Regions from separate parts of the Pantoea vagans genome, predicted to be linked through region 3. Evidence: predicted binding sites of a transcription regulator. Region 3 holds the regulator's gene; each other region holds the start of a gene.
The links. Region 3 encodes LexA, which represses DNA repair genes until DNA is damaged. Its sites were predicted from a motif close to TNCTGTATGTACATACAGNA; they were not measured.

Region 1: umuD (translesion error-prone DNA polymerase V autoproteolytic subunit) is a predicted target of LexA. The motif match lies at 1,927-1,946, and genes of this name have one in related genera.
Region 2: uvrB (excinuclease ABC subunit UvrB) is a predicted target of LexA. The motif match lies at 1,044-1,063, and genes of this name have one in related genera.
Region 4: rmuC (DNA recombination protein RmuC) is a predicted target of LexA. The motif match lies at 1,919-1,938, and genes of this name have one in related genera.

The regions. Positions count from the first base shown of each region.
Region 1 covers NZ_CP011427.1:2,309,133-2,313,439, forward strand. Annotated here, with positions in the region: gene LK04_RS10735 (hypothetical protein) at 1-88, opposite strand, end outside; gene umuC (translesion error-prone DNA polymerase V subunit UmuC) at 224-1,486, opposite strand; gene umuD (translesion error-prone DNA polymerase V autoproteolytic subunit) at 1,486-1,908, opposite strand; gene LK04_RS10750 (TonB-dependent siderophore receptor) at 2,113-4,206, opposite strand.
Region 2 covers NZ_CP011427.1:2,758,499-2,762,805, reverse strand. Annotated here, with positions in the region: gene LK04_RS12870 (ABC transporter ATP-binding protein) at 1-230, opposite strand, end outside; gene uvrB (excinuclease ABC subunit UvrB) at 1,143-3,164, shown strand; gene LK04_RS20675 (hypothetical protein) at 3,148-3,294, opposite strand; gene LK04_RS12860 (gluconeogenesis factor YvcK family protein) at 3,301-4,203, opposite strand.
Region 3 covers NZ_CP011427.1:3,735,690-3,739,996, forward strand. Annotated here, with positions in the region: gene traF (conjugal transfer protein TraF) at 1-213, opposite strand, end outside; gene zur (zinc uptake transcriptional repressor Zur) at 667-1,188, shown strand; gene LK04_RS17330 (CsbD family protein) at 1,257-1,469, opposite strand; gene dinF (MATE family efflux transporter DinF) at 1,630-2,955, opposite strand; gene lexA (transcriptional repressor LexA) at 3,080-3,694, opposite strand; gene LK04_RS17345 (diacylglycerol kinase) at 3,800-4,168, opposite strand; gene plsB (glycerol-3-phosphate 1-O-acyltransferase PlsB) at 4,296-4,307, shown strand, end outside.
Region 4 covers NZ_CP011427.1:3,875,908-3,880,214, reverse strand. Annotated here, with positions in the region: gene udp (uridine phosphorylase) at 1-486, shown strand, start outside; gene LK04_RS17965 (tetratricopeptide repeat protein) at 585-1,865, shown strand; gene rmuC (DNA recombination protein RmuC) at 1,982-3,493, shown strand; gene ubiE (bifunctional demethylmenaquinone methyltransferase/2-methoxy-6-polyprenyl-1,4-benzoquinol methylase UbiE) at 3,569-4,307, shown strand, end outside.

The sequences.
Region 1 (4,307 bases), 1.4 Mb from region 3:
CAAATACGTCACCGTCATTTTTAAGCTCACCTTCCGCGATGTAGATGCCCCGGGTTAATGCATATTTTGTTATATAGGCTTTTGTCATACTGTCCTCTCATCATTCTACATCTGATAATTAAAGCAAAAATGCCCATTTTTTTACAGCCCTGACTAAAATTACGGGCCATCCTTGGATTCCCTCTACATTATTTTCTACTCATCTTCTTCTGGTTTAGCAAATCTACTTTGCAACAGGCAAGTCAACATATCGGGTCGTGTAAGCCGGAGATAACATCTCGCGTTTCATCGACCAGGCTTTCTGTATCCCTTGTCCAGCAAACCAAAGATGACCTTTTCCTTTTTTATTGATGTCATCTATCACATGCATCAGTGCTTCACTGTTGGCCTGCGGTTGGATGCGATCAAACAGGTCCAGTTGCGCGATGCCCTGACTGTAAAAGTCACCCAACATGACGCCTGCTTTCATATAGCGACATCCTTCCCGCCAGATACGATCTAATGCTTCCAGAGCAACACGAATAATGTCGCGTGTGTCGTTAGTCGGCGTCAGCAACGAACCAATTGCCTGATTACCGTAAAAAACTTCACCTTCAGCATGGGGACTGGTGCGAATAAACACGCCAATCTGTCGACAATATTGCCGCTCTCCACGCAGTTTTTCGGCGGCACGCACGGCATAGTTGCACACGGCCTCTCGCATATCGGCATAGTCAGTGATGCGCCCGGCAAAAGAGCGTGAGCTGATGATCTGCTGTTTGGTTGGCACAGCCTCTTCCAACTCCAGACAGGGCTCACCACGCAGTTCCCGCACGGTGCGCTCCAGCACCACATTGAAATGTTTGCGGATAACCCAGGTACTCTGCTCGGACAAATCTTTGGCAGTGATGATGCCCATGTCGTTCAGTTTTTTACTGATACGACACCCGACACCCCATACCTCTTCCACCGGCACCAGTGCCAACAGTTTCTTTTGTCGTTCAGGGTTGGAGAGATCCAACACACCACCGGTTTTCGTCCATTTTTTTGCCGCATGGTTGGCCAGTTTGGCCAGGGTTTTGGTGGGCGCGATGCCTACCCCAACCGTCAAATGCGTCTCGCGTTGGATTCGTTCACGGACTTCCCGGCCAAACTCTTCCAGCACACAACAATTACGCACCCCCGTGAGATTCATAAACGCTTCGTCAATCGAGTAGATCTCAACAGCAGGCGCCATCTCTTCCAGTATCGTCATCACGCGTAGGCTCATGTCCGCATAGAGCGCATAGTTAGAACTGAACACATGCACGTTATGGCGACGTAGCTCATCTTTGATTTTGAAATAGGGGCCGCCCATACCAATCTTTAACTTTTTGGCCTCCGCAGAGCGCGCGATGACACAGCCGTCGTTGTTACTTAACACGATCACCGGCTTGCCTTTGAGATCGGGTCTAAACACCGTCTCACATGAGGCATAGAATGAGTTCACATCCACCAGCGCGAACATTATTTTTTCAACGTTTTGATGACATGTTGCACAACTCCAAAGATCTCAAACTGGTCTGGGTCAGAGACAGGAATGATGGCGTGTGCGGCATTCATCGGTTTGAGATGCAGGTAAGGCTTCAGCATCAACTGCTTCACCGTAAACTCACCGTCTATGGCGGCCACCACCACATCGCCCTGCTCTGCTCTTAGCGAGCTATCCACAATCAGCATATCGCCGTCACTGATCCCACCTTCAATCATCGAGTCACCGCTGACTTTAATGAAATAAGTTGCGCTGGGATGCGCGACGCAGAGATCGTTGAGGTCAATACGCTGCTCAACGTAGTCCTGCGCTGGCGAGGGAAAACCACAGGGCACACGGCTGATAAACAGGGGCAAGCTGAGGATGGCGCGGATTTCCGCGGGTTGATAAAACACCATGATGATGGCCTTCAATAATACTGTATATAAAAACAGTATTACCAATCCCCTCGGTTTGATCAACTCAGATCTTGGGGGGTTGTGCAAACCGATTGGCAGGAAAGAAGATTTAGTTTGATCGGCGTTTGACAGTGGATTAACCACCATCCCACACGGAACAGGCGGTGCCTTAGCGGGCACCGCCTGACGTCAGGGATAACGGGGTTAGAACTCCACGCTGGCGCTGAGCACCAGGTTACGTGTTTCGCCTTCCGCTACGCGCAGATTACCGCCGCTCGAGGTGTAATAATGCTTGTTAAAGATATTGTTGAGATTCAACTGCAGATGCGTTTTTTTACCCAGCAGTTGGTTATCCCAGCCAATAAAACTGTCGGCAACGGTATATGCAGGCAGAGTAAAGCTGTTGCTTGGATCGCCCGTACGCGTGCCCATATAACGCACCCCTCCGCCGAGACGGAAACTGCCCGGCAACAGATTTAAGTGCAGATTATGGCTTAAATAGACCGCCCCGGAATTTCGTGGTGCGTTTTGCAGACGGTTGCCATTATTCGTCGGATCGGTTTTATCGTTAACAATTTTCGCCTGGTTGTAGCTGTAATTGGCACTGATATCCCAGTCCGGCAAAATCTCTCCGTTCAGCTCTAGCTCAACGCCGCTGGAGCGGGCTTTATCCACGGCATAGGTTCCCTCGTTTAACGCTAAGGCAACATTGCGCTCATCGATACGGTAAAGCGCAACCGTGGCCAGCAGGGCTGGTGTCATTTGCCATTTACTGCCCACTTCATAGGTTGTGCCCTGTTCCGGTGCTTCGACGTCACCGCTGTCATCCGGGTTAGTAGAAGGTGTAAACGATTTACTTAAGCTGCCATAGAAAGAGACGGTCGGTGTCAGCTTATAAATCAACCCGGTTTGCGGCAGGAACTTATTCCCTTCGTCGCTGTAAGTCAGTGTGGAATTACTGCCTCTTGATTCACGTTGCTCATAATGCTGATAACGGGCACCGGCGACAGCAGTCCACTGCGAAGTCAGGTCAATACTGTCTTTAAAATAGACGGAACGATTGTGAATGCGGTTGAGCAGATTACTGTCAGCGGTTTTCTCCGTACTGCTGTCAGTGATGGTATCCAGGCCATAGACCGGATTGCTCAGGGTGAAGTCGTTATTCTTTGTACCGTTATAAGCGTGAGCACGATAGGTTTGGTTCATTTCATAATCAGTGCCGACCACCAGATTATGCACCATGCCAAATATTTCTGGCGTACCAATGGCGTCCCAGGAAACATATTTTGTTTTATGGTTAAAGCCACGGAACGCATCCGGACGCCGAGTGACAACACCGGTAGTAGTATTAATGGCGGTGGTGGTCATGGTGTTGCTGCTGTACTTACGTTGGTTCATACCCAAGGTTACGCGAGTCGACCAGGTATCATTAAACTGATAATCCCAATGGGTATTAAATGTCTGATTACGCCCCCACGCTCGGTTCGAATAATCATCCAGACGGGTTTTGTAGCCGATATCAATCGGTTTTCCATCAATAAATGCCGTACCACGGTCGTACGGAATATCGTATTGATAGCTTTCATAGCTGATATAAAAGCTGGCGTTATCGCCATACCATTGTAATGAAGGCGCCAGTAAATTGTGTTTTTCATTACCGTATCCACGCCAGTAGTTCTGCGCTTGCTTCTCAGCAATCAGACGAAAAGCAAAACCATTGCCCAGTGGTCCCGTAATATCAATATTTCCGGCCCCGCCGCCGGTGCTGTTGTAATGCCCACCGACAATGGTGTGCCAGTCATATTGTGGTTTTTTACTGACGACATTAATCATCCCGCCGGGATTGAGGATACCGTATAACAGCGAGGAGGATCCTTTTAATACCTCGACATGATCCGTAGTCGCATCAAGATTAAGCCCCTGGCTGCTACGGATACCGTCACGGAAAACAGATCCATCAGAGTTTGAACCAAAGCCGCGACGAACAATGCCGTCTTCTGTCTGGCCCAATGTATTCGCTTGCGACGCACCACTAACAAAACGCATGGCGTCGGACACAGTAGTAGACTGATAATCTTGCAGCTGTTTTTGTGTCACGACACTGACTGACTGCGCTTCATTCAGTTTCGACGTCGGTGTTTTACTGGCGACGGAGGTGGTCGGGCTGGAGTATCCATTATCAGCTTGTACCGTTGGTTCAGCAGCGGTAACAGTAAGGGTATTATTATCATCAGCGGCAAAACTGCTGGCTGAAGATAATAATGCACCACTGTAAACCGCAAGCCATATTTTCCCCATGGAATGCTTGCGGCGCTGAGCGGATTTATATTGGCTCATTCTTGACTCTTATCCCCTGAAATTAACACAAACTGTTTTTTATGGTTTGACCCCATCCTGTC
Region 2 (4,307 bases), 980 kb from region 3:
TGTTCCGCAGGTTGCAGCAGCAAGTCCTCTGGCGGCGAACCATCTTCCTGCCAGGTCATCGAGCCGCTATTAATCGGTAAGCGCCCCATGATGCAGTTCACTAGCGTGGTTTTGCCCATTCCGGGACTGCCCAGCACACCGGTACAGGTGCCGGGGGGCAGATCGAGATCGACATCCCACAGAATATGGTTGTGACCGTAAAACTGATTCACCGAACGTAAACTCAGCATCTGACATACTCCTTCCAGATTATTTGCCTGAATGCTCCCGCTCTGTGTCGTCTGGCATACAGTCGTGCACGATTGATAGTGGACACTGCTGTTACAGGCCTGCGCAGCAGACCTTATGGACTCGTCACTCCATAGTCAGGTACCTGCAATTCCCAGGCCAGATTAGTGCGACGGGGGCATCTTCATCAGAATCGAGGCAAAACAGCCCTTAAAAGATGAGAGATGCTTAATAATTCCACTCAGTAATAACCTGGCTGCACTTTGAGAGTGCTGAACGCTTAACGTTTCTGGTGCATCTGTTCGTTCATAAGGCAATCACTGAAGAAATAAATGGTCTTAACGCACGGTTTTCACGACAAGAAGGCTTGCTTAAGCTGCAAAAAGAATAGTTAAAGCGGTCTGAGGTGGGGGGAAAATAATCGCAAAAAAAAAATATTTCGCACGCCTGGACAAGCCTGGGGAAAATTATACACAGCCGATGGGTTCAGGGCTGGATTCAGTTATCCACCATTCCTGTGGATAACCTTGTGTATTAGCGACTGAAAACCGGGCGCAAGCGAGGAAATACGCGGCCTGCATACATTATGCTGCGAAACTGGACTTTGAGGTCATTGTGAATAAAATCAGCAGGTTATTTAAAAGCAAGCCTGAGATTTTTCTGCCTTGTCATCCGACTGCAATTTAATGGCGCTCTCTTGACAAATGTTAAAAGCGTTACGGCTCTGGGGATAACCTTGCGCAACAACATTTTGCTTTCTGCCGCTTTAATTGCACTGAAGCGAAACAACCCGTTTCCCCGTTATCGTGCAAGATATCTGTAAATATATCCAGTATTTTTTTCTGGCAAATTCGCCATAGCAGAGTAGAATTAGCAGCCTGCCCGCCGACTTCTTCCGCAGGAACCGCAAAACCATGAGTAAAGCCTTTAAACTCAACTCTGCTTTCAAACCTTCAGGTGATCAGCCTGAGGCGATTCGTCGTCTGGAGGAGGGGCTGGAAGATGGTCTCGCGCATCAAACGCTGCTGGGCGTCACGGGGTCGGGTAAAACCTTTACCATTGCCAATGTCATCGCCGATCTCAATCGCCCTACGATGGTGATGGCGCCTAACAAGACACTGGCTGCCCAGTTGTACGGGGAGATGAAAGAGTTTTTCCCGGATAACGCGGTGGAGTTTTTTGTCTCCTACTACGACTACTATCAACCTGAAGCCTATGTGCCAAGTTCCGACACCTTCATTGAGAAGGATGCGGCAGTTAATGAACACATTGAGCAGATGCGTCTTTCCGCCACCAAAGCCATGCTGGAGCGCCGTGACGTGATCGTGGTGGCGTCGGTATCGGCCATCTACGGTTTGGGCGATCCCGATCTCTACCTGAAGATGATGCTGCACTTAACGCGCGGAATGATCATCGATCAGCGCAGCATTTTGCGTCGTCTGGCAGAGCTGCAATATACCCGTAACGATCAGGTCTTCCAGCGCGGTACGTTCCGGGTGCGTGGTGAAGTCATCGACATCTTCCCGGCGGAATCCGACGACATTGGTTTGCGTGTGGAACTGTTTGATGAAGAGGTTGAGCGCTTATCGTTGTTCGATCCGCTCACGGGGCAAGTGGACTCGGTGATCCCGCGCTTTACTATCTACCCTAAAACGCACTACGTCACGCCGCGCGAGCGTATCCTGCAAGCGATGGAAGAGATCAAAGACGAGCTGGTGGTGCGGCGTAAAGTGCTGCTGGAAAACAATAAGCTGCTGGAAGAGCAACGCATTAGCCAGCGCACCCAGTTCGATCTGGAGATGATGAACGAACTGGGGTACTGCTCTGGCATTGAGAACTACTCGCGCTACCTCTCGGGTCGTGGCCCCGGCGAACCGCCTCCGACCTTGTTTGATTATCTTCCGGCCGATGGTTTGCTGGTGGTCGATGAATCGCACGTCACCATCCCGCAGATTGGCGGCATGTATCGTGGCGACCGTGCACGTAAAGAGACGCTGGTGGAGTATGGTTTCCGTCTGCCGTCAGCGCTGGATAACCGTCCCTTACGCTTTGAAGAGTTTGAAGCGCTGGCGCCGCAAACCATCTATGTTTCGGCGACGCCAGGCAACTATGAACTGGAAAAATCGGGCAGTGAGGTGATCGATCAGGTAGTTCGTCCCACCGGGCTGCTGGATCCGATTCTGGAAGTGCGTCCTGTCGCGACCCAAGTGGATGATTTGCTGTCAGAGATCCGTCAGCGCGTGGCGATTAACGAGCGTGTGCTGGTGACCACCCTGACCAAACGTATGGCGGAAGACCTTACGGAATATCTGGTGGAACACGGAGAGAAGGTGCGCTACCTGCACTCCGATATCGACACCGTAGAGCGTATGGAGATCATTCGTGATTTGCGCCTGGGTGAGTTTGATGTGCTGGTCGGCATCAACTTACTGCGTGAGGGGCTGGATATGCCGGAGGTGTCGCTGGTGGCGATCCTCGATGCGGATAAAGAGGGCTTCCTGCGTTCTGAGCGCTCACTGATTCAGACCATTGGTCGTGCGGCACGTAACATTAACGGTAAGGCGATTCTTTACGCCGATAAGATTACGCCATCGATGGAGCGTGCGATGGGGGAAACCGAACGCCGTCGCGAGAAGCAGCAGCGCTACAACGAAGAGCATGGCATTGTGCCGCAAGGTCTCAACAAGAAAATCACCGATATTCTTGAGTTGGGCAAAAACGTGGTGAAAACGCGTGGCAAAGGTAAGACGGCTTCACGCGTGGCTGCAGAAGAAGAGGCGAACTATCTGGCACTGACACCGCAGGCGATGCAGAAGAAAATTCACGAGCTGGAGGTGCAGATGCAACAGCATGCGCAGAATCTGGAATTCGAAGAGGCTGCCAGCGTGCGCGACCAGTTACACCAGTTACGCGAATTGTTTATCGCGGCGTCCTGATTTCAGCAAGAATCGTTGCGGTCGCCATTAATGGCGACCCTACGCGAAACGCCGTAGTGTGCGCATTCATGCGCACCGAAATCGCCTGAATCGCCTGATTCAGCGCAATGCGCAGTAACTGGCGATTCATGTGCACCTAAAACGCCTGAATCGCCTGCTCCAGCGCAATGCGCAGTAACTGGCGGTCGTGACGGTACTTGATGTCAGCGGCCTCCAGCGGTTCGCGCACAATCAGACGATCCTCTACACCACGAATGTCGGCGGCCGGACTGACCACTACCGCATCAATCACGCGCTTTCCAATCGCCTTTTCCATGATGGCCAGCTTATCGGCCACGGTCAGGCTGGCGGCTGCAGGGCTTAATTCGCGGCCAAGATTGCCAATAAACACCATGGTGGCAGGGGTACGGCGTAATGCGCGAGTCATCTCTTCCATCAACAGAATCGGCATCAGGCTGGTGTAAAAGCTGCCGGGGCCAATCAAAATTAAATCGGCTTCAGCAATCGCATCCAGCGCCTCTTTAGTGGGGATGACGTTCGGGTGCAGCATCAACTCTTGCGGCGGTTGCTTCATCTCATCAATGGCGGTCTCACCGTACACCATGTTGCCTTCGCAATCCTGCGCCACCAGATCAACCGGCTGCTCCGACATCGGGATCAAGAAGGCATCCACCTTGAGCAGATTACGAATGATGTTGATGGCTTCCAGCGGACGTACGCTGAGGTGATCGAGTGCTTTGAGTATCAGATTGCCAAGATTATGGCCCGCCAACTCGCCATTGCCTGCGAAGCGATACTCGAACATCGCCGACGCCACGCTAGGCTCGGTGATCAGTTGATTGATGCAATTACGCATATCACCCCAGGCAATGCCGCCTTCCGAACGACGAATGCGTCCGGTGGATCCGCCATTATCGGTGGTCGTCACGATACCGGTCAGGCGCGAGCCAAGCGGTGCCAGTGCGGACATCACACGGCCAAGGCCATGCCCGCCGCCAAGCGCCACTACGCGATCTAAATCTGCCAGGGTACGATTCATGCTATTCCTTAAAAGCTTACAACTGCCTGAAGAGGCGCAGTTGTAGTGATGTGAATCAATATCTACCGCGCATTTTAACGTATCCTGCTGCGAAAATGCGGTGA
Region 3 (4,307 bases):
GCTGACGTTATCTTCAGGTTTGGCTTTGGTCATCAATGCCGGGTTGGCCAGCACCGCCGAACTCCAGGTGGATGAGGCGACGCCCGTCCCCCCCATCGCATCGTTGCGTGCGTCATACCATGTACCCGCTGCCAGAGCTGAAGAAGAAAGAAATACCGCATTCAAACCAATAAGATAAGCAACTTTTTTGTGCCTGAATATTGTCTTCACCATGAGCCTGCCATCACCTTTGAAATGTCGCTGAATCACTCAGAAACGAAACAGTTTAGTTAGCCGCTATTCTGAACCCTGGCTAACGCATCATTGCTGTGAATTAAAAGGAAATAGCACTGCTATTCACAGAATTGGCTGCGCAGACACCATTCTGCTGTTTTGTTATGCAGAAAAATGAACAATACGTAAATTGATACCAGAAATTACTTAAGACCTTTTGAACCTTAGACGCTAACCCGGTGAGTTGCAAAGCAAAATCAGGACGGTTTTTATGCTATCTGGCTGATCTAATAGAGAGTATGAAATTGCTGGAATGGATAAGAGTTGCAGAATGGGAAAGTTAATTCATTGATTATCGTGGGTTTTCTTAGACAACATAAGAACAAAAAGCAATCACAGCAGGGTAAAAGTTTGTGTGATAAAATAACATCGCCTGCAACCTGGAGAATGTTTATGTCAAACCTCACGCCCGCACAACTGCTGACTCAAGCAGAATCACTTTGCCTTGATCGCGGCGTGCGCCTGACCACTCAACGCGCTGAAGTGCTGCGTCTGATGGCCGAGCAAAATGGTTCGATCAGTGCCTATGACCTGTTGGATCAACTGCGCATCAGTGAACCGCAGGCTAAACCGCCAACGATTTACCGTGCACTGGATTTCCTGTTAGAACAAGGGTTTATTCACCGCGTTGAATCTAACAACAGCTACGTGGTGTGCCATCATTTTGATGAACCAGCCCATACCTCAGTCATGCTGGTGTGTGACGGCTGTGCGGCTGTCAGTGAGAAACATGCTCATGGGGTGGAAAAAATTATCGCAGGCTTGGCCGATCAGGCAGGTTTTTCACTGCGTCATACCGTCATTGAAGCGCATGGGTTGTGTGAAAATTGTGCAGAAGTCGCCGCGTGTAAGCACCATGACAGCTGCGATCATGACCATGAAATTGAGAGTAAAAAGAAGGTAAGAAAAGGGTAGTTGGCACTTCCTTGTGCCGTGCCGACGGGTGATCGGCGGGGTAGGAGCATCATCCTTAAAGCGGCTGCTTACCAACGGTAGTCTTTATTATGACTTTCCCAGTCTTTGACTTCCGTTTCGGCTTGCTCTTTCGCATAGCCATAACGTTCCTGAATTTTGCCGACAAGCTGATCGCGTTTACCTTCAATGACAGTCATATCGTCATCCGTCAGCTTGCCCCATTTCTCTTTCATCTTCCCTTTGAACTGCTTCCAGTTACCGCTCGCTTCGTCTTTGTTCATCATAATCCTCCACGTCATCCTGAGTGAGATAAGATGATCCCCTACAAAAGCAAGGAAACATCTACACAACGCGCTACTCATTTGCGCCGTTTGAGATAATTATAGTACCCGGCGTGGATTGCGCAAAAAAATACAGAATAATCTGTAGGTTACGCTTCGCTTATCCGGCATTGAACCAGGTGTCACGCTGCCAGTGACGACGCCACACCCACCACAGCGTTACGCCTCGCAACGTAAGAAACACCGTTACCGCCAGCCATAAGCCATGGTTTCCCAACCAGGGGAGTGATAGCAGAGCAACGCCATAACCCACCGCTGCCATCACCATGCTGTTGCGCATTTCGCGTCCGCGCGTGGCACCAATAAACATGCCATCCAGCAGATAGCACCATACGCCGACCAATGGCAGAATCACCTGCCAGACTAAATAGCGATCGGCCATTTCACGCAGTGTCTCCAGCGAAGTGAGCAGCGCCACGATATATGGACCGGTAAAGGCGTATATCAGGGCAAACATTAACGCGACAATCCCCGCCTGACGGCAGGCTGCATGCCAGATAAGTAATAATCGGCTGCGATCTTTTGCCCCGACAGCCTCCCCTGAGCATGCTTCGACCGCATAGGCAAAGCCATCCAGCGCGTAGGCGGTAAAGGTGAGGAACATCAGCAATACCGCGTTGACTGCCACCACGTCTGGCCCGATGCGCGCGCCCAACAGAGTGAGAGAGGCAAAGCAAATCTGCACCATCAGCGAACGCAGCATAATGTCGCGATTGAGCCGGAACAGGCGCGCAGCATCACCGCGCCAGCTTTGCTTGAGCAGCGTAAAATGGATACCGCGCAGCCTGAGCACGCGCGCTACCATCCATAAACCGACTCCCAGCGTCACATATTCTGCCAATGCGGTTGCCGCCGCAGCCCCCGCCACGCCCCAGTGCAGTTTCAGTACGAAGAGTAAATCGAGCAGAATATTGACCAGGTTCCCAACGATCAGCAGCACCATGGGCGCCCTGGCATACTGCACGCCTAGCAGCCAGCCAAGAATCACCAGATTGGCCAGTGTGGCCGGCGCGCTCAGCCAGCGAATTTCGATAAATATTTGCGCCTGCTGCTGCACTTCTGGGCTACCGCCCATCAACGTTGCCGCGAGAGTGCTCGCAGGCGTTCGCAGCAGCGCAAACGACAAGCCTGCAACCAAAGCAATCAATAAGGGTTGTATCAACGCGCGCGCCAGTGCGGTTTTATCATTGGCACCAAAGGCCTGGGCCGTCAGCCCGGTGGTGCTCATGCGCAGGAATAGCAGCAGCATAAAGATGAAGCTGGTCGCTGTAGTACCGACAGCCACGCCGCCCAGATAAATAGGACTATCGAGATGACCAATCACCGCCGTATCAACCACGCCGAGCAGCGGGACAGTAATATTGGAGAGGATCATCGGCAGCGCCAGCCGCCAGAGTGCTTTATCTGAAGAGGAAAACAGCCGCATCCGCCCGTTCCGTTGTTGCGAAGATCAGCCTGATTCCTCACGCTGAACCAAAAAAGTCCGACGCAAAGAATCAGTACTTCATACTGCGATAAGCGCTACCGCAGCGGGGGAGTTCAAAAAGAGATTAGAGCCATTCACCGTTACGCACGATGCCCACAGCCAGACCTTCAACGGTCAGAGACTGTTCACGCGTATCGACCACGATCGGCTGGAAATCGGTATTTTCGGGCAGCAGATGTACAATAGCGCCCTGCTTTTTCCAGCGTTTTACGGTGACTTCATCATCAATACGCGCCACCACGACCTGGCCATTACGCACTTCCTGAGTCTTATGCACCGCGAGCAGGTCGCCATCCATAATCCCGATATCTTTCATCGACATTCCACTTACGCGTAACAGGAAATCAGCGTTAGGTTTGAACAGATTAGCATCAACCTGGTAGTGAGCTTCGATGTGTTCCTGCGCGAGCAGCGGCTCACCGGCGGCTACGCGGCCAATCAGCGGTAAACCTTCGCTGACTTCTTCTTCCATCAGCAGACGAATACCGCGTGAAGCACCCGAAACAATTTCGATAACACCTTTACGCGCCAGCGCTTTCAGATGCTCTTCAGCAGCATTGGGCGAGCGAAATCCCAGTTGCGAAGCAATTTCCGCACGCGTTGGCGGCATGCCCGTCTGGTTAATATGGTCGCGAATCAGATCATAGACCTGTTGCTGCCTTGCTGTTAACGCTTTCATCCCGCCCCCTGGTTGTTTATACAGTCGCTGTGAGTATATACAGGTATTGGCGAAATGAAAACCAAAACAGCGGCGAATTAGCGCAGCGCGGTGAATCTGGAATGGCTATCGCAAATGGGACCAGAGCAGTGTGATCCAGACAAACAGGGCCAGCAAGATAGCCAGTAATACCGCCGCTGAACCCATATCTTTTGCGCGTCCTGCCAGCGGATGCCGCTCTTCGCCGATGCGATCCACCACCGCTTCGATGGCGCTGTTAATTATTTCAATAATGATCACCAGCACCACTGAGCCAATCATCAGCACACGAGAAATGACATCGATATCCAGCCAGCAGGCCACGATAACGGCGATCACTGCGGCGATCGCTTCCTGACGAAATGCCGCTTCATTCTGCCAGGCAGCGCGTAACCCCTGCCAGGAATAACCGGCTGCATTCACTATTCTTTGAAAACCGGTGACATTATTTGCCATGCTGGTGGAACCCTTGATTGATTTTGACGTCAATTTCTCGGCAGCCTGAGGTGGTGTCACCACAGATCTTCGCTGCACTTTCTGGTATGCTTGCCGCGCTTTGCTAACAAGAGGCTTTAAGTTGTCTATGTCAGGTTGG
Region 4 (4,307 bases), 140 kb from region 3:
GGCACCACCGGTGCGATCCAGCCGAATATCAACGTCGGTGATGTGTTGGTTACCACTGCTTCAGTGCGTCTTGACGGGGCCAGCTTGCACTTCGCGCCGATGGAATTCCCGGCGGTGGCAGATTTCACCTGTACCACCGCGCTGGTGGCTGCAGCAGAAGCCTGTGGCGCTAAAACGCACATCGGTATTACCGCTTCTTCCGACACCTTCTATCCGGGCCAGGAACGCTACGATACCTTCTCAGGACGTGTGGTGAATCGCTTCCAGGGCTCAATGCAAGAGTGGCAGCAAATGGGCGTGCTCAACTATGAGATGGAATCCGCTACACTGTTAACCATGTGCGCCAGTCAGGGGCTGAGAGCGGGCATGGTGGCGGGTGTCATCGTTAACCGTACGCAAAAAGAGATCCCGGATGCGGCGACCATGAAACAGACCGAAAGTGATGCGGTGAAGATTGTAGTTGAAGCAGCGCGTCGCTTAATTTAGTGCGCAAGGCAAAGGATGATTCGAGACCGGACTTATAGGGATCTCAGCAATTGCCTGATTAAATTGCGCACAATTTCAGCTGATTCTGAGAACAAACTATGCGCAAAACGGTTTCTGCTCCTCGTCCTGCCCTGGTAAACCCTGCCGCTGCGGCGCAATCACGTATTGAAGGTGTTGCAGCGCGTTTTCGTCAGGCCATGGCGGCCTCTGATTTTCCCGTTGCATGCCGGTGCTGTGAAGAAGTGCTGCGCGTCATGCCCCACAACATGCAGGTGCTGAGCGACTATGCACTAACGCTGATGCGGATCGGGGATTACAAAAAATCCTACAAGACCTATCAAAAAATCTACCAGGCGCCAGCCGCGCAGCGTGCGCAGGCTTCTGAAACCTGGCTCGATGGCTTAACTGAAGTGTGTGGATGGCTGGGAAAACCGGAAGAAGTGGCCCGTTATGGCCGGGAATCGCTGGAAAAATCAGATGCGATTTTCCGCCAGGGCAACAAGGTGGCTTTTCCTGTGGGAACACCACCGCCGTATAATCCTGGCAGTCCCAACGAAAACATCATCTCTTTCAGCCTGTATGGTGGGCAGCCGCGCTATTGCGAAACGCTGATCAAAAATATCGACGTCGCCCGCGAGCTGTATCCCAGCTGGATCTGCCGGGTTTATCTCGACGATAGCGTGCCGCCGCATGTCTGGCAGCGTCTGAAGCAGCCCAATACCCAGCTGGTGGATATGTCGCACGAGAAAACCATTTTCCCGACGCTATGGCGCTTCCTGGTAATGGATGACCCCAGCGTCAAACGCTATATCGTGCGTGACGCGGACTCTTTGCTCTCTGAACGTGAAGTAGCGGCAGTGGATGCCTGGCTTGCCTCGCCTTACTGGTTCCACCATATGCGCGACTATTTCACCCATACCGAACTTTTGCTGGCGGGGATGTGGGGCGGCTGTCACGGCGTGTTCCACAACGTTGAGCAGCAGATGCGGGATTTTATTGTGCAGTACAGCGGCAGTGAACGTTTCACCGATCAGTACTTCCTCAAAGTGGCGCTGTGGCCGACGGTACGAGAAAGTGTGTTGAATCATGATGATTTGTTCCAGTTTCATCATGCACAGGCATGGCCCGCGCATCCGCCGATTCGCTGGCAGACCGACCGCTTCCATGTTGGCAGTAATGCCGGATTTTCCAGCATGGCGGGTAAAGTCGAAAACGTGACCGACGGCTGGCAGCAGATTGAGCTGACCTGTGATGGGCAAAGCTGGCGCTATCCCGCCAAGGTCAAAGACAGCGAATGGATGCTGCCAATGCCATTTTTCCTGATTGATGCATGGAAAGCGGGGGAATTGACGGTAAAAGCACTGCCAGTCAGTGACTGAAGCCAGTCAATCAAACCAACGCGCCTGCGACTCGAAACCGAAGGCGTAAATCGGTCTGGACATTTATACAGTAGCATTTTACCTTTTCCCCCAGCGAATCGATCCGCGGGGGAATTATGGATCAGCAACTTATCATCAGCGGCGCGCTGGCGCTGGCCGGATTGGGCATTGGCTGGATACTGGCCCAATTGCGCGCTGGTCAACAGCACGCCAGCTTCACCACCGAGCGGCGCCTGCTGGAAGAGGCGCAGCAGCGTCAGCAGCAACAGCATGAGTATCTGCAGCAGCAAATCCAGCAGCGCGAACAAGAGTTGCGCCAACTGCACGGTGCGCTCAGCGGAGCACAGGAAAGACTGCAACAGCTTGATTACTGGCGCGGTGAAAGCGAGCAGCTTAGCCGGGAGTTGCGTAATCAGCTGGAAGTGAACAGTGCGCAGGAAGCAGAATTGCGCGAAGTCACTATACGTCTGGAAGAGACGCGCTATGGCGCGGAGGAGAAGCAGCGCTTGCTGACCAACAGCGAGCAGCGTCTCAGCGCTCAGTTTGAAAATCTCGCCAATCGCATTTTTGAAAACAGCGGGCGTCGCGTTGATGAGCAAAATCGCCAAAGCCTCAACAGCCTGATTGGCCCGCTGCGCGAACAGCTGGATGGTTTTCGGCGTCAGGTACATGACAGCTTTGGCCAGGAAGCGCGTGAACGTCATACGCTGGCGCATGAAATCCGTCAGTTACAGCAGCTGAATGTGCAGATGGCACAGGAAGCGGTGAACCTGACCAAAGCATTAAAAGGCGATAACAAAATTCAGGGTAACTGGGGCGAAGTGGTATTGGCTCGGGTACTGGAAGCCTCAGGGCTGCGTGAAGGCCACGAGTATGAGTCGCAGGTCAGCGTGCAGCTGGAGCAGCAGGGCAGGATGCAACCGGATGTCATCGTGCGGCTGCCACAGGGCAAGGATGTGGTGATTGATGCCAAGATGACGTTGATCGCCTATGAACGCTATTTCAACGCGGAAGATGAAGCCACGCGCGAGCAGGCCATTCAGGAACACGTCAGCGCCATGCGTGGTCATATCCGCTTGCTGGGGCGAAAAGATTATCAACAATTGCCCGGTTTACGCTCTCTGGATTATGTGTTGATGTTTATTCCGGTTGAGCCGGCGTTCTTGTTAGCGATCGATCGCCAGCCAGAGCTGATCAGCGAAGCTCTGCAGCAAAACATCATGTTAGTCAGCCCAACAACCTTGCTGGTGGCGCTGCGTACCATCAACAACTTGTGGCGTTATGAGCATCAGAGCCGTAACGCCCAACGTATCGCCGACCGCGCTGCGCGGCTGTACGACAAGATGCGACTGTTTGTGGATGATATGAGTGGCATTGGTCACAACCTCGATAAAGCCCAGCAAAGTTACCAGCAGGCGATGAAGAAGCTGGCGGAAGGGCGCGGTAACCTGATTGCGCAAAGTGAGGCTTTCCGATCGCTCGGCGTGGAGATCAAACGGCCGATTAATCCTCAGTTGGTAGAGCAAGCGCAGCCGGAGGAGGCGGACGAGGATTGGGCCGATGACAGTGAGCCCGATGAAAAGCCAGCAGATTCTTCACCTGCTTCGCTGCGCCGCATCAACGAATAGCACGGTGGTCACGTGCTCGCGTAGCGTGACTCTGATACACTTCGGCAAGAATTGTTTGTGGAACAGGTAAACCCGATGGCAGATGAATCACAGCAGGAAACTACTCATTTTGGCTTTAAGACCGTCGCGAAAAGCGAAAAGGCCGATAAAGTCGCGGACGTGTTTCATTCCGTAGCGGCAAAATATGACCTGATGAACGATCTGATGTCGTTTGGCATCCATCGTGTCTGGAAGCGTTTTACGATTGACAGCAGCGGCGTGCGCCGTGGTCAACGTGTATTGGATCTGGCCGGTGGCACCGGTGATTTAACGGCGAAATTCTCCCGCCTGGTGGGTGAAACCGGTCAGGTGGTGTTAGCGGACATCAACAGCTCGATGCTGAAAATGGGCCGTGAGAAGTTGCGCAACATGGGCGTGTCAGGCAACGTCAGCTATGTGCAGGCTAACGCTGAAGCATTGCCGTTCCCGGATAACTATTTCGATTGCATCACCATCTCGTTCGGCCTGCGTAACGTCACCGAAAAAGAGAAGGCGCTGGCATCGATGTTCCGCGTGCTGAAGCCGGGTGGTCGTCTGCTGGTGCTGGAGTTCTCTAAACCGGTGCTGGAACCGCTGAGCAAAGCCTACGATACCTATTCATTCCACATTTTGCCGCGTATCGGCCAACTGGTGGCGCAGGATGCGGAAAGCTATCGCTACCTGGCAGAATCCATTCGTATGCATCCCGATCAGGAAACCCTGAAAGCGATGATGAACGATGCCGGCTTTGAAAATACCACCTATTTCAACATGACCGGCGGTATTGTGGCGCTGC